One region of the Yersinia mollaretii ATCC 43969 genome, then DNA from elsewhere that is predicted to be linked to it. Evidence: predicted binding sites of a transcription regulator. Region 1 holds the regulator's gene; each other region holds the start of a gene.

Region 1 (10,788 bases):
GTGGCGTCCGGTGCATACATCGCCAGTTGGTTGGCTTGCTGCTCGGTCAGGAAAGTATTTTCTATCTTAATCAGATCCTTACGGCCAGAACGCTTCGACGGCAAATTCAAGCCGATGGTAATGCGCTGATCCGTCGCGGTCAGTTTGAACAGCGACAACAATTTGAACCCAATTTGCGCCGGAATATGGTCAATCACCGTGCCGCATTTGATCGCTTCAACCTGTAGTTTGTAATCCTGAGTCATGTTCAATTCCCTCTCAAAGAGCCAATTCAGCGTTTAAGACCAGTGCCAGCAGCGCCTGACGTGCAAAAATCCCATTGCCCGCCTGTTGGAAATAGTAGGCGTAAGGCGTTTTATCGACATCTGTGGTGATCTCATCAATGCGTGGCAGGGGGTGCAGCACTTTGAGATTATCCCGCGCACCACTCAAATCCGCTGCGCGTAGGACAAACTGTGCTTTGACATTGGCGTATTCTGACGGATCAAGGCGCTCTTTTTGGACGCGAGTCATGTAGAGAATATCTAGATCCGCGACCACCTCTTCAATGCTCTCATGCAGGCTGTACTCGATCCCTTTTTCGTCCAACATTTCCAGGATATAAGCGGGCATTGCCAGCGCATCCGGGGCGATAAAGAAGAAGCGGTTGCCGTCGAATTTTGCCAGCGCCTGCGTCAGTGAATGCACAGTGCGGCCATATTTCAGATCACCGACCATGGCGATATTGATGTTATCCAGCCGCCCTTGGGTCTCCTGAATGGTGAATAGATCGAGCAGGGTTTGCGTCGGATGCTGGTTGGCACCGTCACCGGCATTGACCACGGGGATATTGCCGGAGAACTGCGCCGCCAGTCGGGCCGCGCCCTCCTGTGGGTGGCGTATGACGATGGCATCCACATAAGTGCTGATCACCGAAATAGTATCGGCCAGTGTCTCGCCTTTCTTGCCCAGCGAGGTATTGCTGCTGTCAGAAAAACCGACCACTGAGGCGCCGAGGCGATGAATCGAGGTTTCAAACGACAAACGGGTACGGGTTGAGGCTTCGAAAAAGCAACTGGCGATCACTTTATGTTTTAACAGCTCAGGTTGCGGACGACTTTTCAAGCTGGCAGCGGTACGCAGCACCAGTTCCAGTTCATCGCGACATAAATCGTTAATTGAGATGATGTGCTTGTGATACAACGGGTTGGCCATTTTTCGCTCTCCTCTGTGACTGCCCGTGGTCGCGGGCGATAATCAGTTGTCATGCAGTAATGTTAAATTCGTCCCGATCAGCAGACAAAAAAAAGCCCCTCAACGAGGGGCCTGACAGGATCGGTTTAGCAACGGGAGAGACCACGGCAGTTGGCTGCCTGCTGGCTGGTCATTTTCAACAAAATGACGATGTAGAGCGAAATCTAAGCAGCTTTTCATCATATCTCCCGGCAAATTGTGGCGAATTATACTCGCGTGCCATTTCTCTGCAAGGGGCAAAAGCCGCATTTTTTATGATTAGCAAACGATTACTCATGGGGTCTAGTTTCAAATGGGGAACCATCGCAAAATGAGGGGAATTGTCACCAGCGCGATGAGCAATGAAATAACGATCGCCAGCGAGATGACCTCATGCTTGAATTCATACTTTTTAGCAAACACATAAACACCCGCTCCGATGGGCTGAGCGGACATCACCATCGCGGTAGCCAGCCAAATCCCTCCAGACCCCATATCAAAGATATAATGAGCAACGAGAAAGGTTATCGCTGGCTGCAATGCCAGTTTCAATGCAATCATCGGCAGCACTATTTTGGCTGATGTGCGGTTGAAATGCTCCTTGATACTGAGCCGCGAAAGGCCCAATCCAAGTGCAAATAGGGCGGTTGGCCCGGCGGCATTGCCCAAGAAACTGGCAAAAGAGGCAATCACTATCGGTACATTTATTTTAAGTAAAACAAAGAGTAGCCCTGCCAAAACGGAGAGGGTCAGCGGATTGGTTAGTGTCGCTTTGACCGCTTTACCCAGAGAGTGAGCCAGTGAAAAGCTGTCACCTGCGGATCGATTTGATAATAGATCCCAGCTAATAATGACGGCCATGATGGCAGGGATATTATGCAAAATTGTCGCGATGGCTGCTGGCAGTGCGGCTTGTTCCCCATAAACCGAGATTAGAATCGGAACACCCATATAGCCGGTGGTGCCGTAACATGCCCCCATACTTAGCAGGGATGATTGTGGTAATCCTATCCCCGTACATTTTGCGAAAAAACCAGCGGTGACATAAATCACCACGATCCCAACCAGTGTTGAGCCTATAAATCCCCACTGCTTCAATTCATTCATGTCGGCGCGAGCAATCGCCAGAAAAAGTAATGCGGGAAGCGCAAGATACAAAACATAATCGTTGATCAGTTTATCTGACTGACCACTGTCTGGCCGAATGCGCCCAAAACAGTAGCCTAATAATATGACGATAAAGATGGGCATCACGATCATAAACATGGCTGTGCTCCTATTATCATGATGTTGTTTATCATGATATTGTTGGCCTTGGAAAGGTCACAAGGCTGGCTGATTACTTCAGGAGTTCTCTCACATACTGACCCACTCTGGCGGCATAAAGGACATCTGAACCATAGAATTGAACCAGATCATTTCTCATTTGTTCAAATGCCGCCTGCTTTTTGGTGTAGGCAGTCGCCAGTATTTCATCGAGTCTTGCTTTGATGTTTTGGATCATGATGGGGTTATTAGCTGCATCAGCTAGCCCTTCATCTAGCAGGATTTTTTGCACGGTAGCATCATGCATGCCAGTACTGTTGAGGAAATAGGGGATACCGCTCGAGGCACCCAGAAAAGAGGGGATATTGGCCACTCCCATATTCTCTTGGTGAACAATGTGCCCGCTGACGGGGCGGTAGAGATCGGGTAAGGAAAGAAAGGTTTTCTCTGTCATTTTCACGGCGTCAATCACGTTAACCTGATCGAGCAACTCACCATTAATGGTGATATTTCTCTCTCTGAAGATGAGGTCAAGGATCTCAATGGCGGGGAGTCCAGAGCGATTTCCTGTTCCGGCGAACCCGCCCTCAATAATATTAAATCCGTGATAGAGCGAAGAGAGGGCATTTTGCAGGCCCAACCCCCTATCATTATGAGCATGAAGGGAAAAATTCATATTGGGATAGTGATTGCGCAAGTTAGCGGCGAGAATTGCCATATCTTCTGGGTATATTGTGCCTAGCGAGTCATTAATGCGGACGGTTTCGATCTCCATAGCAAGTGAGCGGGCGATCTCTGCCGTGATCTTCTCATAGGACGCCTCGTCGATACCGGCGCTGAAATTGTTCAGTAGGCTGACTCGGAAACGGTCAAATCCCCAAACACGCAGTATCTCAACGGTTCTCTCGAACAACTTTTTTCCTGATTGGTATGAAATCATTCCAAAACTGATGGTGAGGTATTTTTTCAACTCTTCAGGGTAATTCTTGAGTTGAGGCATGATCGGGTCATGACAATTAAGCAGCATGATGAATGAAAATTGAGTCTCAGGAGGCAGTTTTCCGTGGCTATGAAGCTCATAGATGACATCAATTAAGTGGGTGGGGTCATTGGGGCCAGATCCATACACGATATCTCTTATCCCCGTATCAAGGATTTTCGATACCAATGGTATCTTATGTCTGGTTGGCACGGAAAAGGGGCATCGCTCCGCCCCCTCCCGTAATGTTTCATCGAGCATCCCATCCAAGTTAAAGCCGGAATACCTTGGCTGGTGTTTTTCGGGGAATGTGAGTGCGGCCATCTTAATCACTCCTGTAATAAGAATTTAGCGTTAAACAATTTAGAGTTACATATATAACGATCCTTAAGTGTCGAGATGATTTTTAATTTAATTGCTTTTTAATTTAAATAGGTCACGTCCATCATAATGAGTATTATTTATTATGATGGTTGTCGTGGTTTTATGCCCCTGACGCGTATTTAGTGGGTGAAAGTGATCTGAGGCCAAGTTATCACGGTGCAAAGAGGTGTTCAATATCGAAACTGCCGCATTAGTTTTCCATTGCGTTTACGCGCGGATTGAGCAAAGACACGCTGATAGCGCTTGATGTTGCTGATGTCAGCAGCTCTACTGGTATCAATGATAGAGGGCGGCAGCGAAATTAAATTACGACTCTGGTGATGATAGCGTAATAATCTAATTAATTTTGGAGGCTAATTTATGAGAAATCTATTTGATACGTTATAGGTGATAAAAGAAATTGATATTTTATTTAAATGGCTGAGGTGGCATTTAGATAACAGATGGCAGGAGGTGTTATGTATTCTTTATCGTTATAGAACTGCCGCGAATTTATCGGGAATAATCAATAAACGCGGCTATCTTAAATATTAAGCAGTAGAGGAGATCTGAACCTTAATCTTCATCAAACCCTGAATTGAACAGTTCAATGACGGCGGCCAGAGCTTGAATCTCATCAGGGCCGGTTGCTTCAACCTCAATCTGGCGACCTTTCGCGGAGTCCAGCATCAGCAGTGCAATCACACTGCTGGCCTCGGCTTCGGTCCCACTGTCATTACGCAACATGACTTCTGCATCAAAACTTTGAACCAGCTCGAACAGTTTCATTGCGGGTCTGGCGTGCATCCCCAACTTGTTCTTGATCTCAACAGTCTGTTTGACGGTCATTGTTTACGTTTTTCCAAAGTGCGGTGGCGTGACTGGACATTTTTGCCACGTGCGCGGAAATAATCTGCCAATTGTTCAGCAACATAGACCGAGCGGTGCTTACCGCCGGTACAACCAATGGCAACCGTGAGATAGCTGCGATTATTGGTTTCCAGCATGGGCAGCCACAGTTCCAGATAGCTGCGCGTCTGGTAAACAAAGTTATGCACTTCGGTATGGCGATCAAGGAAGGAGATGACGGGTTTATCCAGACCGGTCATCGGGCGTAATTTCGGATCCCAGTGTGGGTTTGGCAGAAAACGCACATCGAAGACATAATCTGCATCAATCGGAATGCCGTGTTTAAAGCCAAATGATTCAAACACCATGGTCAGCTCGCGCTCACGTTTACCCAGTAGGCGGGTACGTAGCATCTCAGCTAACTCATGCACTGACATTTCTGAGGTATCAATAATCAGATCAGCCCGTGAGCGCAGAGGCTCCAGCAGATCGCTCTCTTCATCGATAGCACTTTCTAATGACAGGTTTTTGGTCGACAGCGGGTGCAGGCGACGAGTATCACTGTAGCGACGAATCAGGGTATTGCGGTCAGCATCCAAAAACAGCAACTGCGGTGAAAAGCTGTCTGGCAGTTGGGTCATGGCATGTTCAAATACCTCAGGAGATTCAGGCATATTGCGCACGTCTATGCTCACTGCGGCAGAGATATTCCTATCGGCAAGTGTGCTCGCCAATTGCGGCAGCAGAACCACGGGCAAGTTATCGACGCAGTAAAAGCCCATATCTTCCAATGCGCGCAAAGCAACAGACTTCCCTGAACCGGAACGGCCGCTGACAATCATCAGCACCATGTGAGTGACTCCCCTTGGTATCTCTTTGGCGCTCATCGCCACTATTACGAATCGATATGCTGGCGATAACAGCCGGGTTTGCGATTAGACCCGCGCTGCTAAGGCACCCTTTGCCCATTTACGCTATTTCTGGCGGTAACTCCGTAATGATCTGATAAAGCTCATCATCACTGTGTGCGGCGCGTAGACGGCGACACACTGTTTTATCAGCCAATCGCTTAGCTACTAAAGACAAAGTGTGTAAGTGAGTTTTACATTGATCTGCCGGAACCAACAAGGCAAATAATAGATCAACAGGTTGGTTATCAATAGCATCGAAAGCGATCGGTTGTTCCAAGCGGATAAACACACCCACGGCGCGCAGCGTATCTTCCTCCAGTTTGCCATGAGGTATTGCGATGCCACTGCCAATGCCAGTACTGCCCATACGTTCGCGGGTTAATACAGCATCGAAAACGACCTGTGAGGGCAGGTTAAGCTGTTTGGCAGCCAACTCGCTGATAATTTCCAAAGCCCGTTTTTTACTTGAGCAATGTACGGCGCTTTTGGTGCACTCGATATTGAGTACCGAGCTTAATTGTAGTGCTGGATCGTTGATCATCTCATCTTTCACTTAAGTGCTGTTTTAAGCCTGATCCATCGGTTTCCGTTGGATCAGGCGATGTAGCACGTGTAGAACCTTCGTTAGGGATAATAGCGACAAGGATTCTTAATGTTGTTTCAATTTATCTTTATGCTTGTTCAACTGGCGGGCCAGTTTATCAACCAAAATATCAATTGCGGCGTACATATCCTCCTGCTCTGAACTGGCGTGCAACTCGCCTCCATTCACATGCACCGTTGCTTCTGCAATTTGTTTGACTTTTTCGACACTTAAAACCACGTATACCTGGTTAATGCGATCAAAATATTGCTCAAGTTTGGCAAATTTAGTGTTAACAAACTCACGTAATGCTTCGGTTATTTCAACATGATGTCCGGTAATATTGAGCTGCATAGTGTCTTCCTTCTCAGTTCAGGTCAAACCAACTGTTTACGTTGATTTGACGGCGGGATGGATAACGACTCTCGGTACTTCGCGACAGTTCGCCGTGCCACCATGATGCCCTGTTCACATAATAGTGTGGTCAGTTTACTGTCGCTAAGGGGTTTGGCAGGGTTCTCTGCCGCAACCAATTTTTTCACCAGTGCACGAATTGCGGTGGAAGAGGCTTCGCCTCCGCTCTCGGTATTGACGTGACTGGAGAAGAAATATTTCAGCTCGAAAATCCCCCGAGGACTGTGCAGGAACTTCTGCGTCGTCACGCGGGAGATGGTCGATTCGTGCATATCTACGGCCTGAGCAATATCAGCCAGCACCATGGGTTTCATAAACTCAGGGCCATTTTCAAAAAATGCGACCTGCTGCTCGACAATACAACGCGCAACCTTCAGCAGCGTTTCATTGCGGCTTTCAAGGCTTTTTATCAACCATTTTGCTTCTTGTAGATTGCTGCGGATAAACTGCCCGTCGCTATCATTGCGGGTATTGCTACCCATTGCAGCATAGTGTTGATTAATTTTTAGGCGTGGAATGCTATCGGCATTTAGCTCGACCGTCCATTGATCTTTCTCTTTGCGCACCAAAACATCGGGAATGACATACTCCGACTCACCAGTATTGATCGACTGGCCCGGTCGCGGGTCCAGTGATTGAATCAGGGCGATCGCTTCCTTAAGTGTATCTTCTTTTAGTCGACTTAAACGGATCATTGTGCGGAAATCATGGTTGCCTAGCAAATCCAGATAATCGCTAACCACTAAGCGCGCTTCGGCAAGATAAGGGGTCTCTTTGGCATATTGCGACAGTTGCACCAACAGACATTCACGCAGGTTGCGCGCCGCCACACCAATAGGATCAAAGTGTTGTATCCGCTTGAGTACCGCTTCGACTTCATCCAGTGCGATGTTCTCGTCACCCATGCTCTCTAGAATATCTTCCAGCGGAACGGTGAGATAGCCAGTGTCATCGACTGCATCGACGATAGAGGTCGCAATGGCAGCATCGGTCTCAGAGAAGGGGGTCAGATCCACTTGCCACATCAGGTAGTCTTGCAGCGTCTGGGTAGTTTCACCCTGATAGACAGGCAACTCATCATCACTGTAATCGTTGCCCATACCTGAGGGGGTGCCTGCGGTGTAGATCTCATCCCAAGTGGCATCCAGCGGCAACTCTTCGGGCATATCTTTTTGTTCCAGCGCTTCGCGGGTATCAAGCGATTCACTGTCTACTGTCTCTTTGGCGTCTATCTCTTCATGAAGATCTGTTTGCTCAAGCAGGGGGTTGCTCTCCAGCGCTAACTGAATCTCCTGCTGGAGTTCAAGTGTAGAAAGTTGCAACAGACGAATAGCCTGTTGAAGCTGCGGAGTCATTGCCAGTTGTTGGCTGAACTTGAGTTGCAAACCTTGCTTCATAATGCGGTATCAATTTTCCTTTATGACTGACGAAATAGCCTTGCGATCACCATCGGAGGAAGATTAGAGACGGAACTCTTCACCCAGATAAACACGCTTAACTTGTTCGTCAGCCAAAATTTCCTGTGGTGTGCCGTGAGCGATTAAGTGCCCTTGGCTTACAATATAAGCCCGCTCACAAACGTCTAACGTTTCACGCACGTTGTGGTCGGTAATCAATACACCCAAACCACTGTCGCGCAGATGTTCAATAATTTTTTTGATATCGATAACAGAAATGGGGTCAACCCCAGCAAATGGCTCATCCAGCAGAATAAACTTAGGATTTGCAGCCAAGGCACGGGCAATCTCAACACGGCGGCGCTCGCCACCAGAGAGTGATTGCCCCAGACTGTCACGTAAATGGGTGATATGGAACTCTTCCATTAGCTCCTCAGCCCGTTCCTGCCGCTGCTCATTGGTGAGATCTTTACGGATCTCCAGTACCGCCATCAGATTGTTAAATACACTCAGGCGACGGAAGATTGAGGCTTCTTGCGGTAAATAACCAATGCCGCGACGGGCGCGTTCATGGAGAGGCAAGAGGCTGATATCTTCGTCATCAATCACAATACGCCCGGCGTCACGCTGGACAATGCCGACGACCATATAAAAAGTGGTGGTCTTACCTGCACCATTTGGCCCAAGCAGGCCCACAATCTCACCGGACTTTACACTCAGGCTAACGTCTTCGACCACTTTACGGCCTTTGTACGCCTTAGCCAGCTTTTCTGCGATTAATGTTGCCATAAATGATTACTTACTCTTCTTTTGGCCTGAAGCTGCTGGCCCTTTGTCTTGTAATTGGGACGGTAATAATACGGTGGTGACGCGATTGCCTTTATCACTGAAGGCTTCCATCTGCTGTTTTTTCACCAGATAAGTGATGCGATCACCTTTGATATTGCTATCAAGTTGCTCTAGATAAGCATTGCCAGTCAATACCACAAAATCATTCGCGACTTCGTAACGCAATTTTTGACCGTGGCCTTTGACGGGCTTACCACTGTCTTGCATTTGGTAGAAGGTGACCGGATTACCATAGCCTTCGATAACCATTTTGCTCTGATCGCCACCAGGGCGGGTCACCACCACTTTATCCGCTTTAATCTCGATAGTGCCTTGTTTGATAATCACATTATCAGTAAAGGTGATGGTGTTCGCCTCCATATCCAATGCTTGTTTGGCGGAGTCAACCTTGACGGGCTGCTCAGTATCACCCGTTAATGCAAATGCAGGTAGGCTTGCGGCCAAAAGTGAGCTGGCAAGCAAAAGAGGGCGAATTTTATTTTTGTATTTCATAAGAGGTTTTAACCTTTTCAATCAGCTCGGCGGTTTTGTCCCGCAAGTTCCCACGCATTTTCATGCCGTTAGATGTGAATCCAACACCAAAGAGGGTAACTTCATCGTCTGAGGATACATCCTGAGTGATCAAATTAACCTGGGCGTTATCCGTTTTAATTTTTTGTAACTGTGCATCTGGGGTCAGGCTATCGACCTCAACATGACCATACAAATAGAGCATTTTATCATTGGTCAGCTTGGCGCGGTCTGCCCGAACTGTCCAGGTTGCCACTGCATTCTCGCCAAACAGGGTCATGACTGGCTTGGTAAACCAAGTTAGCTCTTGAGCGCTGAAGTTCTGAACGTCTTCCGCGACCAATTTATAATTCAGTTGCCCGACCGGATTAAAAACCACTGTCACCGTATGTTGGCTTTGGGAAGAGGGCTCATTATTATCAGCCACAACTGGCGTGTCCTGCTGATTAAAACCGGACATATTCCAGCCAATCAATGCCAAAGCAATCAATGCCAGAGATAGGGTTATCCACAGTCTTGTTTTACTCATATCGACAATCCTTTGGCACCGTCGAGTTTATCTTGGGCCAATAATATCAAATCACATATCTCGCGTACTGCACCGCGCCCGCCATTGATTTTCGTCACATAATGCGCTTTGGGAAGCAGTATCGGATGAGCATCCGCCACTGCGACAGATAGTCCCACTTGTGCCATCACTGGCCAATCAATCAGGTCATCACCAATATAAGCGACCTGTTCCGGCTGGCAGTTTAATGCTAGCAACAATTCGTGGTAAGCCACCAGCTTATCAGATTGCCCTTGATAAAGGTGGGTAATGCCCAAGGTGTTGGCGCGGTCTTCCAGTAATTTAGCGCAGCGGCCCGTAATAATCGCCACTTCAATACCGGAGGTTATCAGGCAGCGGATACCATAGCCATCACGCACGTTGAATGCCTTCAGCTCTTCCCCCTGATTACCCATATAAATCAGGCCGTCGGACATCACGCCATCCACATCACAAATGAGCAGACGAATGTTTGCCGCGCGTTGTATGACGCTGTCGGCGACAGGGCCATAGCATGTATCCAGATAGACGGTGCTGTTCATAATTTATCCTTTGTTAAACGACACCGGCTCTTAGCATGTCGTGCATATGCACCACGCCGAGCAGTTGCTCACCGTCAGCCACTAACACCGCCGTAATATGACGTGACTCCATCAGGTTGAGCGCATCCACCGCCAACATGGTCGGACGAACCCGAATACCGCCGCTGGTCATCACGTCTGCGATTTTTGCATGATTCAAATCAATGCCCATATCAAATACCCGGCGCAAGTCACCGTCGGTAAAGATACCCTTAATCATCATGAGATCGTCACAGATTACAGTTAAACCCAGATTCTTCCGAGTAATCTCCAGTAAGGCATCACGCAATGACGCATCAGGGCTGACGTGCGGGATCTCTGCGCCAG
Region 2 (10,788 bases), 1.8 Mb from region 1:
GTTTGTGGCGTATCTTTCGGATTGTTGAACATTGAGGGTTGAGATCGGGCGTTATCAAGATAAACCTGAACCAGTAATGACAGCGCCCAAAACCCCAGATTATGCCTATCGCCATGATGGTGCGCATAATGTATATTATGTTAAATTGAATATGGCGATACGCACCCCGCGTTTGGCCTGTGGTTCTGATGCTGCTCACCTCTTCTTTCTTCTTGTTTTGTTAGCAGTTTAAAACTAAATGATAAAATCGGCCGATCGCGCTACATGAATTCTGTGCTAATGGCAGCACCATAAGGCGCAGAATCCACCCAGCTTAACCGATACAAACACCCCATCTAACACTCGCACACCAACTAACTCTGCGATTTCACTCGCGGTGCATTATCAAGTTGCCTAATCGATGGTGTAAAACTGGTGGCAATAGTCGCTATCACCACAGCCATGGCTGAGGCCAGTAAAACTGTCGAGCTACCAAAACGCATAGCAAGTGGCCCCGCAGCCAGTTCGCCGACGGGAATGGCAATAAATGAGCCTAAAGCATCATAAGCATAAACACGCGCAAGTTTTTCGGGCGGAATATGCGTTTGTAGCGAATTCGCCCACACCACGCCAAATTGCCCAAAACCGACCCCAGCAATAAAAAATCCGCCCATGAGAATGGCTGTCGAAGAGATCATACTGAGGAGAATAATCGGGACAGCACTCAGTGAAACCAATACCACACCCACCAACAGATCCCGCCGTGGACGCCATCGCAGCGCAATAAATGATCCGAAAATCAGACCGATACTTTGCGCGGCCACAATCATTCCCCACCCTACTCGCCCAAATGAGGCGTCCGCCACGATGGGGCCAAGGATCATCACTACGCCGCTGAAAGCCGCATTAACAATGGTGAACTGGACAACGATTGACCAGACCCATGAGCGAGCAATGAACTCTTTCCAGCCATCACGCAGATCCTGCAAGATATTGGTGGTTGATTCGAGAGACAATGCCGGGTTGGTTCGAACAAAGAAATAGAGCGGCGCGGCGGCGGCAAATCCCAAAGCATCAACAGCCAAGCCCCATCCCGGCCCAATTGTGCTGGTCAAAACACCCCCTAGCGAAGCACCAATGATCGTGCCTGCATAGATTCCCACTTGGATAAAGGCATTCGCTGCTCGGAGGTGAAATGCGGGGACGGTCTGTGGAACCATTGCCGAAGAGGCTGGCAGTGCAATGCCAGCGGCGGCACCATTAATGGTGCCAAGGAGAGCCAATCCCATGATGGTGGCTGTTCCGTCGAGCACTAACCAAGCAACCACCCCTTGGGATAAGGCGGCAATGGTCGATGATGACAGCAGAACAAGACTTCGGGAATACCGATCCGCAAGTACGCCACCAATCAATAAGAAGGCGACATTGAAAATAGAACGGGCGGCGACAACCAGACCTAAATCCGCAGCGGAACCGCCGATATCCAGCACGGCAAAAGCCAAGGCAATCGGCGCGATGCCATTGCCCAACACGGTGAGAAGACGGGCAAAAAATAGGTTTCTAAAGGGCGCATAATGAAACAAATGTCGGGAGTATGGCGCTGTTGCAGGTGTATTCACTCACTTTTCTCCGAAAATAACTCAATTTTTGCTCGGCTATGAGTGCTACCTTTTAATGCCGCTCATTTATAAGCACTATTGTTTATAAAGACTATTATTTATAAATGCTATGTTACCTCGTATTTCTATGAATACACTCATTATTCATCTGGAACAAATTGAAACCGTTGTTTAGTATGTATGTATCCCGTCTTCGCCATTAGCCAATCCTAACTCTATGAAAAAAATAATTAAGCGGCTGGAGATCATTAAAAGCGCCATTGAGCTTGAAGATGATGACATTGTCCGCCAGCAACTTCCCTACCTTAAAAGTGAAGCTGAAGATGCCGCGCTGGTGTTTATTGTCATGGCGATTGAGCAGGGAAAATTCAGTGACGCGCTGAAAGCCATTTCGGCGTGGCTGAACAACAAACATGGCGTGACACAGTGGCAGGATCTCGAATTGGCTGCCTGCAAACTGGAGCTGAAAGCGCTGGAGGAGCAGTTACGCGAGTTAATCGATAAACGAAATGAGCGGATTCAGTTGCTCGATGACTTTAACGATCTCTACCATGTCCGCCTTGGCCCGATCACCAAACAGATCCTGAATTTACGCAAGCAGTTGGCGGAGAGCACCCTGCGCAAAGCCGAGGCAGAAGCCCGCCGCAAAGAGCGCGACTATCGCAACTGCCAGCAATATATTGCTCAGGCCATCGATGAGTTGGCGGCGTTAAAGCAGCGCTGGCTATCGCTCTCCCCTATTTCCAGCGAAACCATAGCGATACGTCAACAGATCCAACAACAAACCGAATTGGTGACCTCACTGCTGGCCGAAATCCAAGAGCTGGAAAACAGCTTTTATTCGCGCAATACCGAATCAACCCGCAAAGCCCGTGAAGAGGCAAAAGAGAAATACGAAAGCTATCAGGAGCAGCAATATGATGCTGAGCAGCGGCATGACAGTGATCGAAAACTCTCTTCTGATCAGCGCCTTGAGCTAAAACGCTTGTGGCGGCAAGCCAGTCGGCTATGCCACCCCGACTTAGTGGCGGATGAGTTTAAAGAGAGAGCGCATCAGTTGATGGTCCAGCTCAATCAAGCTCGCCAACGAGGTGATTTCGCGGCGATCCATACTTTGCTGGAGAGTTTGAAGCAGGGGCTTGAGCCGCTGATGGCGAGCGACTGTATTGATGATCTTGAGCGACTTCGCCGGAAAATCAATGAAGTGAGAGACCAAATTGATGCCATGCTGCGCGAACTGGCTGAGTTGGAAGGCCAAGAGTCTTGGCGACTCGTCACCTCCCATGCCAATAAAGATGAGTGGTTCAAATCACAAGAGAAAGTGTTATCCAAGATCCTCAACAGTCTGGAGCAACAACTCGAAGAGGCCGCCTCAGAGGTATTTCAATTCTGCGGGAGTATGAGATAGTAGAAATTGCCTAAACTCTGCGGCAATGATGCGCATGATTAAGTTCGTCTTCATTCTCAAATAAGGTCATCAATGATGAAAGATAACGAATACCAGCCCCCGAAGGTCTGGAGTGAAAACAGTGAAAGCGGTGGTGTGTGGTCTAAGATCAATCGGCCCACTGCTGGCGCTCGATATGAGGCCACCCTGCCCGTCGGCAAACATCCCCTCCAGCTCTACTCTATGGCAACCCCCAATGGGCAGAAAGTCACCATTCTGCTCGAGGAGCTACTGGCACTCGGCGAGAAAGGGGCAGAATACGATGCACACTTAATCCGCATCAGTGAAGGCGACCAGTTCTCAAGTGGCTTTGTTGCCGTCAACCCCAACTCAAAAATCCCTGCGCTGATGGACCATTCAACGCCCACGCCAGTTAGGGTGTTTGAGTCAGGTGCGATTCTGCTCTATCTGGCCGACAAATTTGGTCATTTCCTGCCGAAATCCCACGCGGGCAGAACGGAAGCCCTGAATTGGCTGTTTTGGCTACAGGGTGCAGCCCCCTATTTGGGCGGCGGTTTTGGTCATTTTTATCACTACGCGCCGGTGAAAATTGAGTACGCGATTGACCGCTTCACCATGGAAGCCAAGCGCCAACTCGACTTGCTCAACACCCTGCTGAAAGACCGCGAGTACATCGCCGGTGATGAGTATTCGATTGCCGATATCGCCATCTGGCCTTGGTACGGCAACTTGGTGCTGGGCCTGCAATATGAAGCGGGTGAGTTTTTGGATGTAAAATCCTACACCCATCTGCTGCGCTGGACCGAAAATATCGGCAAGCGCCCCGCGGTACAGCGCGGCCGCATTGTTAACCGCACGTGGGGTGCTCCCGAAGAGCAGTTGCCAGAACGGCACGACGCCTCAGACTTCGATCGTTTGAAGTAATCTCAGAAAAGTACGCTGGGGAAACTCACCAGCGTACTGACTCTCCGCTAATTCCTTCACTGACAATCTCTCGCGATGGCTATTGATTAGCTAGCCAGGGCGATGTTGTGCTCCAGAAAATGATATCAGCGCCGAGATAATCTTCTGCGAATTGAACAAACTCCTCCTTGCTGAATGGCTTACCTGTCTCTGGATTTTTGTAGGTCAAGGTTGGCTCCTGCACTGCCATGGCAACCAGAGCCAGCTTACTTTTATATTGGTTGAAGAACGGATATGAGTTCTTCATTTGTGCCTTGCGCTTGGGAACAATATCCGGGCCGCCAAGCCCAATGTTGTTGGCACTGGCGAACTCAAACAATCGCCCCATGTAGTTGTGGTCGTTGTTCCATTCACACGGCCAGAAATTAACATATTGCACCACATGTGATTTGGTGAAGACCTTACGTGCAAAGGCGAGATTTTCCATTTCACTGGCGAAATAGTTATCACAGGAAAATCCCTTAGGTAGCCTTTTTTCATCCAGATCAATAGCTGTTTCCGGTAGGTTGACACCATAGACTCGGCCATCGAAGCGCTCTGCAATCGCGGCCAATAGAGCCTGATAACGGTGGCGCACAGCGGGGTCCCACTGTTGTGCCACCCAACCGGAACCCATGGGTTTCCCTTCACCCGGATTGTCGAATTGAGGCGAAATTCCACCACCGTACTGGGCATCATTCATCAAATAATCAGGTACATATCTGGCATTTTGCTCGAAAAATCGATCCTGTATCTGGATGAAAAGTTTTTTGTTGGCTGTCTTGAGACGTGCCAGATCCTGCTCAATCTGTGAGAAGTCATATTGGTCCTTCTCCGGCTCGAGTGACCGCCAATTATAAACGATCTGTGCGCCGCCAATGTCGCTACGCGCTATAATGATTGAGGCCGACTCGAGGTCACCAGAACTGGTATAGACAAAATTTTCGGGCGTTTTAGCCAATACGGAGAGTGTCGTAGCAAGCAGTGTGACTGCAACAATGGACCTAATGTTTATGGTCACGAGATTTTTCCTTTTTGAAATTTGATCCCTAGCCGTTTAGCCAGACGATGGAGGTTGCCGGTATCCAGATTGAGCGCCCGCGCACAGGCCGACCAATTTTGGCCATTCGCTTCCAGTGTTTTGCTGATCAATTGCCGCTGAAAATCGCGGGTGGCTGAGGAGAGATCGATGGCCGTCAAATCCTGTTCATCACTTAACGTCATCAGGGTAACAGGCCGCGTCACGGTAGCGGAAATGTTAAATAAGTCAGCCCGGAGGGAATAAGATTCAGCCCCCTGCTGTGAGGCGCGGGCCAATACGGCGGCGCGATAAATGGCATGTTCCAGTTCTCGGACATTGCCCGGCCAACTGTAACTCTCCAGCATACCCAGTGTTTCGGCGGGTATTCCCAGTTGATTCAGCCCCAGTTTTTTTCGGATGCGCTCGACAAAAAAGCCCGCCAGCAGGACGACATCCCCTTTTCTCTCCCGCAATGGCGGAACATGGAGCGGAAACACGCTGAGCCGATGAAAGAGGTCAACACGAAACTGCCCTGCTATCACTGCCTGTTTCAGATCGCAATTGGTCGCCGCAATGATCCGCACATTAACTCGCTTGGAGCTGTCATCACCCACGCGTTGCAGATCACCATATTGGATCACCCGCAGTAATTTGGCCTGAAGCACCAGTGACAGCTCACCAATCTCATCCAGAAACAGTGTGCCGTGATCCGCAATTTCAAATTTACCGGTGCGGTCATGGATGGCCCCAGTAAAAGCGCCCTTCACATGACCAAACAGTTCACTCTCAGCCACATTTTCAGGTAAAGCGGCACAGTTTAAATAGATCAGTGGTTTGGCCGACCTTGGCGATAAGTGGTGAATGGCTTTGGCGACCAACTCCTTACCCACACCCGTCTCACCCGTAATCAGCACATTCAGCTCTGAACCCGCCACCACACCGATCTCATGCTTCAGTTGCGCTATCAATGGCGAGAGGCCAATCATTTCGTCTTCCGCGTGTGGCATCGGCGGTTTTGGGCTGTTGAGTGCAGACTCCGTCGGTAAAGCCTGCTTCTCTAATGCATCCACCAACAGCGCATTATTGAGTGCCGAGGAGGCCAATGCACCAATCAATTTCAGTTCTTCATCGCTAAAGCCATCAAATTGCTGCGGATTCATGCTGTCGAAAGTCAGTGCGCCAATCAGCTCCTGATCCGCAAACAGCGGCAGCCCAATGCAAGCATGGACTTTCAACTCATCGTGACCGGGGATCAGACCATCATAGGGATCAGGTAGATGGCTGTCGGTGGGAAAGCGCACCACATTTCCCGCGCGGGCAATGGCTTCAAGTCGGGGGTGAGATGAGAGCGAAAAACGCCGACCCAGCACATCCGGCGATAAACCATCAATCGCCAAGGGGCGAAATAACTGCTGTTCATAGCGCAGCAGCGCTGAGGCGTCACACTGCAATAATTGCCGCAGACTGCTAATCAGCGTCTGAAAACGATCCTGCCCGGATAGGCCGCTCTGAAGCTCAATGGCGATTTGTGCCAGAGACTGGATGGATAAGCTCATGGTGTGTCATTCCGACAGAGTGTTAGTCGATATGACAATACAGAGCTTGTGTCATAATGACTAATGTTAATTTTTTACTCAGTAAAATCAGTGTGATATGAGTTGGCATAGCCTTTGCATTCTAAGGTGAGGGAAATCATTCACTTTGAGTAAGGTACAGTTCATGGCAATTCAGGTTAAAAATAATATCAAATGGGTTGGGCAACGTGATTGGGAAGTTCGCGATTTTCATGGCACTGAATACAAAACTCTAAAGGGTACCAGCTACAACAGCTATTTGATCCGCGAAGGAAAAAACGTGCTGATTGATACTGTCGATCAGAAATTCGGGCGAGATTTTGTCGCCAATTTAGAGCGGGAAATCGACCTGAATGCGCTCGATTACATCATTATTAATCATGCGGAAGAGGACCATGCCGGTGCATTAACCGAGTTGATGGCCCGCATCCCCCAGACGCCCATCTACTGCACCACCAATGCAATCGACTCGATTAATGGCCATCACCACCACCCTGAGTGGAATTTCATTACCGTCAAAACCGGCGACACCTTGGATATCGGCAATGGCAAGCAACTGATTTTTGTTGAGACGCCGATGTTGCACTGGCCAGACAGCATGATGACCTACATCACAGGTGATGCAGTACTGTTCAGTAATGATGCTTTTGGTCAGCACTATTGCGATGAGCATTTGTTCAATGATGAAGTTGACCAGACCGAGCTTTATGAGCAGTGCGCCCGCTACTATGCCAATATTTTGACACCGTTTAGCCGACTGGTGACGCCCAAAATCAATGAAATTCTGGGGTTCAATCTGCCCGTGTCAATGATTGCCACCTCTCATGGCGTGGTTTGGCGTGATAATCCGACCCAAATCGTGGCGAAGTATCTCGAATGGGCGGCCGATTATCAGGAAGATCGCATCACGATTTTCTATGACACCATGTCAAACAATACCCGAATGATGGCCGATGCCATTGCTCAGGGCATCCACGAAACCGACCCCGGCGTGGCGGTTAAAATCTACAATATTGCTCGCCACGATAAGAATGAAATTCTGACGCAAGTGTTTCGGGCAAAAGGCGTGTTGGTCGGCTCCTCCACCATGAATAATGTGATGATGCCAAAAATTGCAGGCATGTTGGAAGAGCTGGCAGGGCTGCGTTTTCGCAATAAAAAAGCGGCGGCATTTGGCAGTTTTGGTTGGACTGGCGGCGCAGTTGACCGCATTCAAACCCGACTGATGGATGCCGGATTTGATATCTCCCTCTCACTAAAAATGAAGTGGCGGCCCGATATCGATGGGTTAGAAGAGTGCCGCGAGCATGGGCGTAAGATTGCCCGCGAATGGGCACTTCACCCGCTGGTTCCTCTCTCATCCCCTGAGTCCGAAGCCACAGTGATCACGCTACCCAAAAGTAACGCCGAGAGTAATGGTGCACAAACCGAGGTGGCGGTCTCTATGCAGTCAATGCAGTGCAGCGTTTGTCAGTGGATCTATGATCCCGCACTGGGCGAGCCGCTGCAAGATGTCGCGCCCGGTACAGGCTGGGAAAATGTCCCTGAATACTTCCTCTGCCCTGAGTGTGGGCTGGGAAAATCTGTGTTCGACCCACTGTGAGCGAGGCGGTTATGAGTGAAAGTATCACTATTATTGGATCAGGATTTGCCGCCCGTCAGGTGGTTAAAAACCTGCGTAAACTCGCGCCTCAAGTGCCTATCCAGATGATCGCCGCCGACAGTGGCGTGGATTATAACAAACCGGATTTGAGTCACGTGTTCAGTCACCAGCAGAGTGCGGACGATCTGACCCGTCTGTCAGCCGAACAGTTTGCGGCTGACAATAACCTCACTCTGCTCATTGACACCCCCGTGACCGCCATCGATCGGCAGGCAAAGCAGATTGTGTGCGGCGATCACACCTTTGGCTATCACCAACTGGTGCTGGCGATGGGGGCGGCCGCCATTGTCCCCACGATACCGGGTCATGAGTTGATATTCACTTTCAACAGCCAACATGAGTATCGGCAACATCAGGAGAGCTTGCAGCAAGCGCGGCGTATTTTGGTGTTAGGTGGCGGATTGATTGGCGCAGAGTTGGCGATGGACTTACAACGCGGCGGCAAGCAGGTAGTTCTGGTGGATAAAGCCCATCACCTGCTCGCCTCCGCCATGCCAGTGGAGATCAGCAGCCGATTGCAGCATCGCCTCAGCCAAATGGGTATGACTCTGGCGTTTAATCAGGAGTTACTCCGCGTGGAGCAATGCGCCGATGGGCTACGAGTGGTGTTGAGTGGCGGGCAAGTTTACCTCGTTGATGCGGTGATTGCGGCGATCGGCTTAGCCCCTGAAACCGCCCTCGCTGCTGCTGCGGGCCTTGAGACGCAGCGCGGTATTCGGGTTAATAATCAATTGCGCACCTCTGATCCCGCGATCTTTGCTCTGGGTGATTGTGCGGAGATTGAGGGGCGGGTTCTGCCCTTCTTGCAGCCCATCTTGGTGGGCGCGATGACACTGGCAAAAAATCTGTTGGGCGGCGCGGAGTGCCTGACTCTGCCGCCGATGTTAGTCAAAGTCAAAACACCGGATCTGCCACTCTATTTCGCCGGGGAAGCTAGCCGTGGTGATCTCCACTGGGCGATCACCCTAACACCACAGGGCATGGTGGCCCGTGGTGTCGATGACGCGCAGCAGTTACGGGCTTTCGTGGTGACTGAGGCACAAACGCAGCTCGCGTTTTCGCTGCTACGTGAACTGAGCGCTTAATATCCAACTCATTTACACCGCAGTGAAACTCACAATGCTATCCCTCCGCCCCCGTCATAGGGGGTTTTTCCTGCAATTTTCATCACTTCTGCACCAAGAGTCACAAAGGGCGCGCGTCGGCTGGCGTAGATAATCCCGCCCGCTTGGGCGCGTACCGCTTTGACGGTATCGGTGATCGGGTCAATGATTTCGGCCACCACTTCATTCTTGCCTACCCACTCACCCGGTTGACGTAACAGCAGCAGAATGCCACTGGCGGGCGCACTGACAATTTCACCCGCCGTAAACGGCAACATCACAATCTCCCGCTGCGGCATGGCAGGCGCTGGCCCCGTAATTGCGCCTCGGTGCTGCAAATAGTGATAAATGCGTTCGGCATCCGCACTGGCCAGTGCATGGCTCACATCCTGTTGCCCGCGCAATTCGACCGTCACCGCCATGCAGGCGGGGGCCAGTTGAGTGAGACTCGGGTGCTGCGCCGCCAGCCGATGCCACGGCAAACCGCAAGCTTCATCGAAAGAGCCGCCCCCACTGTCTTGTGACAACAGCACGGTGTCGATAGCCAAAAACTGTGCCAGTGTCTCCACCTGATCACGCCAAGCGGGATCGGCATACAGATGTAAGATGGCGTGATCGTCACAATGGAGATCCAGCACCAGATCAGCATCACAGGCCAACTGCAACAGATGTTGGCGGATGGCGACCACCTCACTCGGGGCTGGCAACTCATGCAGTGCCGCCACCATCGCGGCGCGGATTTGTTGCCGCAGCCATTTTTCGTCGCCCGGACGCTTTGCCTTATCTGACAGGATGGATGCCAGCCGAGGCTCTGCCAAGCGGGCCAGATCAGGAAAATCGCGGTTGAAGTTACGGCCACTGACCAGATCGAAACGGCCAATTCCACTGTTCAGCAGCACCTGCGCGATACCTGCCGGGTTTGCCAGCGGCACGATAATGATTTCACTCTGAATTTCGCCGCGCCGTTCCGCCTGACTCAGTAATCTTTTAAGATAATGTAAAACCAGCATGCCGGGCAGTTCATCGGCATGGAGACCGGCTTGCAGGTAAATTTTTCCGCCAAGACCCGGCTGGCCGAAATGAAAATGGGTTAATTGACGCTGCCCACTGAGGGCATGTTCAGGTAACTTATGATGATTGATTTTCATTGGACGTCCTATCTGTGGAAAAGAAAGCCCGGCTTGACCGAATTGACAAAAAAATCCTTGAAATACTGAGCCAGGATGGCCGCATCTCTTATCAGAAGCTGTCTGAACAGGTCAATCTGACCGCGCGCCCCTGTCTGGAGCGAGTGAGGCTACTGGAGCGCGCCGGTATTATTCGTGGCTACAGCGCTCTTATTGAGCTGCCGGAGCCGGAGCACGCCTTTGTGATTCAGGCACAAATTGCCCTTGCTGATCACGGTCAGTCTCAAGCCGCTTTCGAGCAAGAGGTGCGCAAAACACCCGAGGTGCTGGATTGCTGGCTGGTCGGCGGCAG
Region 3 (10,788 bases), 530 kb from region 1:
TTGGCGACAACTGGGATCAGGCTCACTAGTTGTGCGGGTAAGTGGTGATAATTAAAGCACTTTATGTAATTAAGCTACATTTAGTGCCGATTATGCGAGGAAGATGTGCGCTGAATCGTGACAATTTGTGTAACTATACAACAAAAAATTCTTTTGCCCTGCGAAAAAATGATGTAGAGTTACAGATGTAGGGTACAGAGGTAAGATGTTCTATCTTTCAGACCTTTTACTTCACGTAATCGGATTTGGCTATATATTAGCCGCCCCAGTCACTTGTTGACTGGGGCGTTTTTTATTGGGCTTTTGCTGGCAGAATAGCGGTGATCTCCGCCGCATAATATGTGCGGCGGGATTGGCGGGATTAATTACTCACCTTGGTCGTCATGCTCATCAATCATCACTTCTGGCGGGATCTCGCTAAACCAGGTATCCAGTTTTTCCCGCAACTTATCAACACCGATCTTTTTCAATGATGAGAAGGCTTCAACCTGAATATCGCCCATAAAGGGGATAATCGCTTCCCGCACCATATTCAGTTGTGCCTTGCGAGCGCCTGATGCCAACTTATCTGCTTTGGTCAGGAGTAACAGCACGGGCGTGCCGACGGCCACCGCCCAAGTAATCATCTGCTGATCCAAATCTTTCAGTGGATGGCGAATATCCATCAACACAACCAATCCTTTCAGACAGTTACGTTTCTGCAAATACTCCCCCAGCGCGCGCTGCCACTTGATTTTCATCTCTTCTGGGACTTCGGCATAACCATAGCCCGGTAAGTCAACTAGACGCACACCATCAACCACTTCAAATAAGTTAATCAATTGGGTACGGCCGGGGGTTTTACTGGTTCGGGCCAGACCTTTCTGGTTGGTTAATGTATTGAGTGCACTTGATTTACCGGCATTTGAACGGCCAGCAAATGCCACCTCAATACCTTCATCGCGTGGCAGATGGCGGATATCCGGAGCACTGATGACGAAATGAGTCATGTGGTAGTTATAGTTTCTGATAGTCAAAATTTGTCGTCTCCGTGAGAGATAGCTTACATCGGGCGATTATAACTGCATCAGGACGAAAAAAGGGGGTTTATCTTCCACGGATCTTTTTCCCACTTCCCAGTGAAATTACCATTTTTGTGAGTTGGCGGTCATTGTCGAGAAAATTAATGGCCTATCATTGAGCAACTGTTAAGAAAAACTTCATAAAACTCAGCTAATATCATTAACAGATAATTTGTTTTTATAGTTGTTTTTTTGAACAAAAACAAATGGCTGTTTGTGATTTCAATAGCTCAGGATGTGCTAGCAGGGAGCATAATCACTTAGGATGAGTGGCCTATGCTTAAGGAACGTAATGGATCTGCGGTGAGCCAAGGATGATAAACGGAGCTAATGTAAAAGGATGTTCAGGGACACAGGCCGGAGCGCCGGGTGAGTCGCCTTCAGGGCTGGAGGGACAGTAAGGACGGCGAATTGCAGGAGGGAGAAACCGGGACGTTAGGTAAGTGCAGGGAGTGCGCTGTAAGGATATCCTTCGGCAGAAGGTGCGAAAAAAGGCGACAGGTTAATCTGCCGCCTTTTTTCTTTGTCTGCTTTCTGCTAGATTCCGCCCAAAACTATACCCAATAAATTTCTCGACGACGGGTATATACTCAATCCGATCCCATACTCATTTAAGAGCACAGGTTATGAAGCAACCCAATAAAGCACCACGTGCAGCCCCAAAAGGCACCGCAACGCCAAAGCGCATTAAAAAAACCCGTGTTGAGCTGGATATTGAAGCTCGCGAACGTAAACGCCAGAAAAAGCACAGCGGCAATCGCTCAGGGGCGAGAAGCAACGTTGAGGGCAGCAATAAGAAGGGCCAGACCCCAGCGCAAGAGAAAGATCCCCGCTTCGGCAGTAAAGTGCCTGTGCCGCTGGTGGTCGAGAGCAAGGTAAAAGCCAAGCCAACCACCAAACCAGTAGTCAAAGCAGAAGCTAAGCCACGTCTGACGCCGGAAGAAGAGCTGACCAAGCTGGAAAACGATGAGCGTCTGGATGCCTTGCTGGATCGTCTGGATAATGACGAAGTATTGAGCAAAGAAGATCAGGCTTACGTTGATCTGACATTGGACCGTATTGATGCCCTGATGGAGCAGTTGGGTATTGAATTGGGCGATGATGAAGATGACGAAGAGAAAGAAGAGAAGCCAGAAGACATTCTGAAATTACTGAAAGGCGGTAATCCCAAAGACGCATTTTAAGTGATGCAGTGGGTGATCCCGACAATAACCCTACTACTGACATGTTATCTATTGTGGTTATTGGGTAAACTATGGCGGCTGTCGCAACGACGATCACGGTTGCGCAGCGCTACTGCGGCCAGACAACGAAAACATCTGCCCTCTCACCGGCCCGGTAGACGCAAATTTCGGAAGGAATGAACATGTCTGAGCACGCCATAGTTTGGGATCTCTCCCTGATTCAAAAATATAATTATTCAGGGCCACGCTACACCTCGTACCCCACCGCCCTTGAATTCAGTGAAGATTATAACGAATCTGCTTTTCAGCAGGCGGTGAAGCGCTACCCACAGCGGCCTTTATCGCTGTATGTACACATTCCGTTTTGCCATAAGCTTTGCTACTTCTGCGGCTGTAATAAGCTGGTGACGCGCCAGCAACATAAAGCTGATGAATACTTGGCGGTGCTGGAAAACGAGATCCGCCAGCGGGCGGCGCTGTTCGCTGGGCGTCAGGTCAGCCAGATGCACTGGGGCGGTGGCACGCCGACCTACCTGAATAAAACGCAAATTAGCCACCTGATGAATCTGCTGCGTGAACACTTTGATTTCCTGCCCGGTGCGGAGCAGTCGATTGAAGTGGACCCACGGGAAATTGAGCTGGATGTGCTCGATCACCTGCGTGCGGAGGGCTTTAACCGCCTGAGCATGGGGGTGCAGGATTTCAATAAAGAGGTCCAACGGCTGGTTAACCGTGAGCAAGACGAAGATTTTATCTTTGCGCTGATTGCGCGGGCGAAAGCGCTCGGTTTTAACTCCACCAATATTGATTTGATTTATGGTTTGCCCAAGCAGACACCAGAAAGTTTTGCTTTTACCCTCAAACGGGTGGCTGAACTCAATCCCGACCGCCTGAGCGTCTTTAATTACGCCCACTTGCCGAGCCTGTTTGCCGCGCAACGCAAAATCAAAGATGCGGATCTCCCCAGCGCCGAGCAGCGGCTGGATATCTTGCAGCACACCATCCGCTTCTTAACCGAATCCGGTTATCAGTTTATTGGGATGGATCACTTTGCCCGCCCAGATGATGAGTTAGCGGTAGCGCAGCGGGAAGGGAAATTACACCGCAATTTCCAAGGCTATACCACTCAAGGCGAGAGTGACCTGCTCGGCTTAGGGGTTTCGGCGATCAGCATGTTGGGTGACAGCTACGCGCAGAACGAAAAAGATCTGAAAACCTACTACGCCTGTGTGGAACAACGGGGCAATGCGCTGTGGCGCGGTCTGACGATGACCGAGGATGATTGCCTCCGCCGCGATGTGATTAAAACGCTAATTTGCAATTTCCAAATCAGTTATCAGCCGATTGAGCAGCATTATGGAATTCATTTCGCGGATTATTTTGCCGAAGATTTCGAGTTGCTGGCCCCCTTCGAACAAGATGGGTTGGTGGAGCGGAATGAAAAGGGCATTCGTGTGACGCCACGTGGGCGCTTACTCATTCGTAATATCTGTATGTGCTTCGATATCTATTTGCGTAAACAGGCGCGCAGACAGCAGTTCTCCCGCGTGATCTGATGATGTCACCCTCAGTGCTGAGGGTGACACTCGCGTCAGCGCTGGTTTACACTTACTACTCCATCCCCAACTCTTTCAGCTTCCGCGTTAAGGTATTGCGACCCCAGCCCAGTAGCCGTGCCGCTTCCTGCTTGTGGCCTTGCGTGTGGCGCAGTGCGGTGGTTAACAGTGTCCGCTCCATCTCTGGCTGTGCTTCAGATAACAGATCCTGATGGCCAGAGCGCAGTGCGCGATCAGCCCATTGTGCCAGCAGTGTTGACCAGTTATCCGGTGTCCGCTGGCCGGAAGCATCTGGCGTACTGGTTTCAAACAGCTCAGAAGGGAGATCCTGAATCAGCACTTCCTGCCCGGCCGCCATCACGGTGAGCCAGCGACAGGTGTTTTCCAGTTGGCGCACATTACCCTGCCAAGGCAGGCGAGTCAGTGCCACTTCGGTATCCGGATGCAGGTTCTTGGCTTCAACCCCCAGCTCTTTGGCCGCCACTTGCAAGAAGTAGCGAGCCAGACGCGGAATATCCTCACGGCGTTCACGCAGCGGCGGTAAATGCACCCGAATCACATTCAGTCGATGGAATAGATCCTCGCGGAATTTCCCCTCCTGAACACGCAGCTCCAGATTTTGATGGGTGGCGGCAATGATGCGCACATCCACTTTGACCGGGGCATAGCCTCCGACCCGATAGAACTGACCATCCGCCAGCACACGCAGCAGGCGAGTTTGCACATCCAATGGCATATCACCGATTTCATCTAAAAACAGGGTGCCGCCATCAGCTTGTTCGAAGCGGCCTTGACGCACCTGATTAGCGCCAGTAAATGCACCTTTCTCGTGGCCGAACAGCTCAGACTCAATCAAATCTTTCGGGATAGCCGCCATATTCAGGGCGATAAAAGGGGCTTTAGCGCGCGGGCTGTGGCGGTGCAATGCATGGGCCACCAACTCTTTACCGGTCCCCGACTCCCCATTGATCAGCACACTGATTGAGGAGCGAGACAAACGACCAATGATGCGGAAAACATCCTGCATCGCCGGGGCTTCACCGATGATATCGGCGGTCGGGCCGCTGGCCGGCTGGCTACGTGGTGGTTGCTGCTGCTCCTGATAATGGCTGATCGCGCGCTCAACCAGCGCGACCGCTTCATCAATATCAAAGGGCTTGGGCAGATAATCAAAGGCCCCTTGCTGATAAGCACTGACCGCCGCATCTAAATCAGAATGCGCTGTCATTATGATGACCGGGAGCATGGGATGGCGCTGCTTAATCTGTTTCAGCAGGGCTAATCCATCCATGCCGGGCATACGGATATCTGATAACAACACATCCGGGGTTTGCGTCGCCAATGCATCCAACACCTGATTACCGCTATCGAATGATGCGCAGCTTAGCCCAGCTCCAGTCAGTGCGCGTTCAAGCACCCAGCGGATGGAGCTATCGTCATCGACGATCCAGACTATCCCTCGTTGCATAGAAACCTCACTGGCGAATAGGCAGGTAAACCGAGAATTCGGTGTGTCCCGGCCAACTGTTAAATTCAATTTTACCCGAATGCTGATCGATAAGATTTCGGGCAATGGATAAGCCAAGGCCAGTCCCCCCTTCGCGACCACTGACCATCGGATAAAACACGGTATCTTGTAATTGCGTGGGTATCCCCGGGCCGTCATCTTCAATATCAATCCGCGCGGCTAAGCGGTAGCGCATACCCTGAAGCGTGACCTGAAATGCGGTTCGGGTGCGCAGTGTAATAGTGCCACCGGCTTCACCCAATGCTTGTAGTGCATTGCGGGTGATATTCAGCAGCACTTGTTCAATTTGGTCTGGATCATGGGCCAGCTCAGGCAAACTCGGATCATAGTCACGAATGAGTGCCACGTTATCGGGCTTTTCCAGCGAGACTAACTGACAGACGCGTTCAGCAACCTGATGGATGCTTTGCGTCACATGTTGGCCGGGCCGCTGTGGGCCTAATAAACGGTCAACCAAATTACGCAAGCGGTCAGCCTGCTCAATGATCACTTTGGTATATTCCAGCAAAGCGGGATCAGGCAGGGCTTTTGACAATAATTGCGCCGCACCCCGTAAGCCGCCCAACGGATTTTTGATCTCGTGAGCCAGTCCTCGAACCAAATCACGGGCGGCCACTTGCTGAGCATGCTGCAATTGCTCTTGGCTTAGCCGACGTTGATTATCCATCGGGGCCATCTCCAGCAGGATAAAACCTTCCGGCAGTGATTGCGCCGTCAGTGACAAAATATGCGCGCGGCCATCAACCACTAATGTCACTTCGTTATCGGTAAAACCCTGCCCGGCTTCCAGACTCTCCCGCATCAAAGTGATATTCAGGGAGAAATAGCCTAATAATTCGGGTAGCGGTGTACCAAAAAGTTTACGAGAGCTTTGCGCCAGCAGTTGCTGTGCTGCGGGATTGGCATAATGAATCGCCAGAGAGTCATCTAACAGCAGAATGCTATTAATGAGAGAATTGAGGATCTGCCCAGCATCGGGCAGCGTGCCTGTTGCCATTACGCAGACTCCTGCACATTTGGGGTGCATCAATACCCTGCTTTATCGAGATTCGCGGCTAACCTGCGGATTCAATTACTTTGGGTATAATTTATTAGCTAATCGAAAAGTGGAGAAAAAAGCCCATCCGGAGATGGGCCAAAAGTTTCCACGGCAACAACCCTTCATCTTTCAAGCTGTAGGTGTGTTGGTTGCTCTCGCTCACCGCCTTCCTACACCTTGAAATCTATTGGGTAAACTAGAACTAAACGCTGTAATACAGTTCGAACTCTACTGGGTGCGGCGTCATGCGAACGCGGTCCATCTCTTCTTTACGCAGTTCGATATAAGCATCGATAGCGTCGTCAGTGAACACGCCACCACGGGTTAGGAACTCGCGGTCTTCGTTCAGTGCAATCATGGCTTCGTCCAGTGAACCCGCCACTTTTGGAATCTCTGCTTCTTCTTCCGGCGGCAAGTCATACAAGTTTTTGTCCATCGCATCACCAGGGTGAATTTTGTTGATGATGCCATCAAGGCCAGCCATCAGCAGTGCGGCGAAGCACAGGTACGGGTTAGCCGCTGGGTCTGGGAAGCGAGCTTCAATACGACGCGCTTTCGGGCTAGCAACGACTGGGATACGGATAGAAGCAGAGCGGTTACGGGCAGAGTAGGCCAACATAACAGGAGCTTCGTAGCCTGGGACCAAACGCTTGTAGGAGTTAGTCGTCGGGTTAGCCAAGGCGTTGATCGCTTTAGCATGTTTGATGATGCCGCCGATGTAGAACAGCGCCATTTCAGACAGGCCAGCGTATTTGTCGCCCGCGAACAGGTTAGTCCCGTTCTTGGATAAAGACATATGGCAGTGCATACCTGAACCATTATCGCCAAACATCGGTTTTGGCATAAAGGTCGCGGTTTTACCAAATGCGTGTGCCACATTGTGCACCACGTATTTGTAGATCTGAATTTCATCCGCTTTCTTGGTCATGGTATTGAAGCGGGTAGCCACTTCGTTTTGACCGGCGGTGGCCACTTCGTGGTGATGCGCTTCAACCACCAGACCCATCTCTTCCATGGTCAAACACATGGTGGAGCGCAGATCTTGTGAAGAATCGACCGGAGGAACTGGGAAGTAACCGCCTTTCACTGCTGGACGGTGGCCTTTGTTGCCGCCTTCGTATTTGGTGCTGGAGTTCCATGCGCCTTCGATATCATCGATAGCGACGTGGGAACCCCGGATGCTGCTACCAAAACGAACGTCGTCGAACAGGAAGAATTCTGGCTCAGGCCCAAACAGCACGGTGTCGGCGATACCGGATGATTTCAGGAACTCTTCTGCACGCTTGGAGATAGAACGCGGGTCGCGGTCATAACCTTGCAGGGTACCTGGCTCGAGGATGTCACAACGGATAATCAGTGTCGCGTCTTCGAAGAACGGGTCCATAACAGCGGTGCTGGCGTCTGGCATCAGTACCATGTCGGATTCGTTAATGCCTTTCCAGCCACCAATCGAGGAGCCATCAAACATTTTGCCTTCTTCGAAAAAGTCAGCGTTGACCTGATGAGCTGGAATGGTGATGTGCTGTTCTTTACCTTTGGTATCGGTGAAACGCAAATCAACAAATTTCACTTCGTGCTCATTCAGCATCGTCAAAACATGTTCAGCGGACATACTTATATCTCCTGGATTTGTCATAGTCGTCGTCGTGGAACGATTACCGTGTATTACTGAGGTTGCGAGTATTACTGAGTTTGATAGTGCTTAAGTGCCACTCAAAACAGCAAACTTGTCACTATTTATTTCGTACAGTTATTCGAGCTAACGATTCATGCTAAAATACATTGCGAAATCTATGCCAACTTTCCAAACCCCCCAGTTATGCCATATCATAGGGGTCTGCTGATATTCAGTATGCACCAGGATAGCAATATTGCACTATTCTGGTGCTTCATTTGCGCCGTTGAGCACTATGTTGGTGCAAAAGTGGGCCGAGAGGCTATTTTTGCACCGTGAAAGGGATCACAAACACACCGCCGTTAGGTTGTTTATAAGAGAAGTTTGTGATCTTGTTTAGTCCCTCGCTTATTACGTGTACAATAGCGCGCTATTTCTAAATGCCTGAGGCAAAAAAGCTGTGATCGAGAATCTGCGTAACATCGCCATTATTGCGCACGTTGACCATGGGAAAACTACCCTGGTCGATAAGTTGCTACAACAATCTGGTACTTTCGGTGAACGTACTGAAGCAACTGAACGTGTAATGGACTCCAACGATTTGGAGAAAGAGCGTGGGATAACCATCCTCGCGAAAAATACCGCCATTAACTGGAAAGACTACCGCATCAACATCGTGGATACCCCAGGACACGCCGATTTCGGCGGTGAGGTTGAGCGTGTAATGTCTATGGTTGACTCTGTGCTGCTGGTCGTCGACGCAATGGATGGCCCGATGCCGCAGACCCGTTTCGTGACCAAAAAAGCGTTTGCTCATGGTCTGAAGCCAATCGTGGTAATCAACAAAGTTGACCGTCCTGGCGCGCGTCCTGACTGGGTTGTGGATCAGGTGTTTGACCTGTTCGTTAACCTGGATGCAACCGACGAACAACTGGACTTCCCTATCATCTATGCATCTGCATTGATGGGTATTGCGGGCGAAGACCACAATGATATGGCTCCGGACATGACTCCGCTGTATCAAGCCATCGTTGACCATGTGCCTGCGCCAGACGTAGACAGCACCGGTCCATTGCAGATGCAAATCTCCCAGTTGGACTACAACAACTACGTGGGTGTTATCGGCATCGGCCGTATCAAACGTGGTGTTGTTAAACCTAACCAGCAAGTCACTATTATCGATAGCGAAGGCAAAACTCGCAACGGTAAAGTCGGTAAAGTACTGGGCCATATGGGTCTGGAACGTATCGAAACGACACTGGCTGAAGCGGGCGACATCGTTGCAATCACCGGTCTGGGCGAGTTGAACATCTCTGACACTATTTGTGACGTGACTGCTGTTGAAGCATTGCCGCCGCTGTCTGTTGATGAACCTACCGTAACCATGTATTTCTGCGTTAACACCTCTCCGTTCTGTGGTAAAGAAGGCAAGTACGTGACTTCACGTCAGATCCTTGACCGCCTGAACAAAGAGTTGATCCATAACGTTGCACTGCGTGTTGAAGAGACTGAAGATGCTGACGCATTCCGCGTATCAGGCCGTGGTGAACTTCACCTGTCGGTTCTGATCGAAAACATGCGCCGCGAAGGTTTCGAGCTGGCTGTATCTCGTCCTAAAGTAATCAACCGTATTATCGACGGTCGCCATCAAGAACCATTTGAAAGCGTCACTTTGGATATCGAAGAGCAGCACCAGGGCGCAGTGATGCAAGCCATGGGCGAGCGTAAAGGCGACGTTAAGGACATGATCCCGGACGGCAAAGGCCGTATTCGTCTGGATTACATGATCCCAAGCCGTGGCTTGATTGGCTTCCGTACAGAATTCATGACCATGACTTCAGGTACTGGCCTGCTGTACTCCACATTCAGTCATTATGATGATGTGCGTCCGGGCGAAATCGGCCAACGTCAAAACGGCGTGCTGATCTCTAACGGTCAGGGTAAAGCGGTGGCGTTCGCATTGTACAAACTGCAAGATCGCGGCAAGCTGTTCATCGGTCACGGTACAGAAGTGTATGAAGGCCAGATCATCGGTATTCACTCACGTTCTAACGACCTGACTGTAAACTGCCTGACCGGTAAGCAATTGACCAACATGCGTGCATCCGGTACTGACGAAGCAACCACACTGGTTCCTTTCCTGAAGAAAACGCTGGAACAGGCTCTGGAATTCATCGATGACGATGAATTGGTTGAAGTGACCCCGCAATCAATCCGTATCCGTAAGCGTCATCTGACGGAAAACGATCGTAAGCGTGCAGGTCGCGGTCCTAAAGAAGGTTAATTCTTCTTTGTTCTGCTGATACTTAGGGCGCTCCGCGCCCTGAGTTCTCCCCTTCGTCCTTGAAGCTGCAACTGTGTTAGCTTCGTTCACTCACCCGAATCACTTACCTGTGTAAGCTCATCGGGATTCGTTCACTTGCCGCCTTGTTGCAACTCCAATGCCTTTGGGGATACTTTTTTTGCTGTTGCTGACAAAAATATTATTTTTCTTGTCTGACCCCTGCCTTTTTCTTCCTCTCTCTGTTCAGTTTTACCTTTTCCCGTTACAGTGAAACTCACCATCTAATTGGGAGAGCGCTATGCTGTATATCTTTGATCTAGGGAATGTGATTGTTGATATCGACTTTAAACGCGTGTTGGGTGTCTGGAGCAAATTAAGCAGTGTTCCGCTGGCGACACTGAGCGAGCGCTTTACGATGGGGGAGGTTTTCCAGCAGCATGAACGTGGGGAAGTCAGTGATGAAGACTTTGCTCGTCAGCTCAGTGATGAGATGGGCGTCTCCCTCAGCTTCGAGCAGTTTG

The links. The regulator sigma-54, encoded in region 1, starts transcription at its own class of promoters, with help from an activator protein. The targets are predictions, from matches to a motif close to GTTGGCACANNTTTCGCTNT.
Region 2: norV (anaerobic nitric oxide reductase flavorubredoxin) is a predicted target of sigma-54. The motif match lies at 6,627-6,646, and genes of this name have one in related genera.
Region 3: glnA (glutamate--ammonia ligase) is a predicted target of sigma-54. The motif match lies at 8,150-8,169, and genes of this name have one in related genera.

What each region holds. Positions count from the first base shown of each region.
Region 1 covers NZ_CP054043.1:671,090-681,877, reverse strand. The annotation lists gene pyrI (aspartate carbamoyltransferase regulatory subunit) at 1-245, opposite strand, end outside; gene pyrB (aspartate carbamoyltransferase) at 259-1,194, opposite strand; gene HRD69_RS02985 (AEC family transporter) at 1,522-2,478, opposite strand; gene HRD69_RS02980 (beta/alpha barrel domain-containing protein) at 2,552-3,781, opposite strand; gene npr (PTS phosphocarrier protein NPr) at 4,397-4,669, opposite strand; gene rapZ (RNase adapter RapZ) at 4,666-5,520, opposite strand; gene ptsN (PTS IIA-like nitrogen regulatory protein PtsN) at 5,639-6,121, opposite strand; gene hpf (ribosome hibernation promoting factor) at 6,230-6,517, opposite strand; gene rpoN (RNA polymerase factor sigma-54) at 6,541-7,974, opposite strand; gene lptB (LPS export ABC transporter ATP-binding protein) at 8,038-8,763, opposite strand; gene lptA (lipopolysaccharide ABC transporter substrate-binding protein LptA) at 8,770-9,315, opposite strand; gene lptC (LPS export ABC transporter periplasmic protein LptC) at 9,299-9,862, opposite strand; gene kdsC (3-deoxy-manno-octulosonate-8-phosphatase KdsC) at 9,859-10,422, opposite strand; gene kdsD (arabinose-5-phosphate isomerase KdsD) at 10,436-10,788, opposite strand, start outside.
Region 2 covers NZ_CP054043.1:3,512,662-3,523,449, forward strand. The annotation lists gene HRD69_RS15665 (MFS transporter) at 354-1,598, opposite strand; gene HRD69_RS15670 (hypothetical protein) at 1,816-3,006, shown strand; gene yghU (glutathione-dependent disulfide-bond oxidoreductase) at 3,082-3,930, shown strand; gene HRD69_RS15680 (hypothetical protein) at 4,010-4,969, opposite strand; gene norR (nitric oxide reductase transcriptional regulator NorR) at 4,966-6,525, opposite strand; gene norV (anaerobic nitric oxide reductase flavorubredoxin) at 6,689-8,146, shown strand; gene norW (NADH:flavorubredoxin reductase NorW) at 8,158-9,291, shown strand; gene HRD69_RS15700 (succinylglutamate desuccinylase/aspartoacylase family protein) at 9,321-10,457, opposite strand; gene HRD69_RS15705 (Lrp/AsnC family transcriptional regulator) at 10,472-10,788, shown strand, end outside.
Region 3 covers NZ_CP054043.1:1,197,860-1,208,647, reverse strand. The annotation lists gene polA (DNA polymerase I) at 1-29, shown strand, start outside; partial or broken gene spfP (small protein SpfP) at 206-250, shown strand; gene yihA (ribosome biogenesis GTP-binding protein YihA/YsxC) at 366-1,016, opposite strand; gene yihI (Der GTPase-activating protein YihI) at 1,688-2,245, shown strand; gene hemN (oxygen-independent coproporphyrinogen III oxidase) at 2,428-3,801, shown strand; gene glnG (nitrogen regulation protein NR(I)) at 3,857-5,269, opposite strand; gene glnL (nitrogen regulation protein NR(II)) at 5,277-6,326, opposite strand; gene glnA (glutamate--ammonia ligase) at 6,571-7,980, opposite strand; gene typA (ribosome-dependent GTPase TypA) at 8,444-10,267, shown strand; gene yihX (glucose-1-phosphatase) at 10,566-10,788, shown strand, end outside.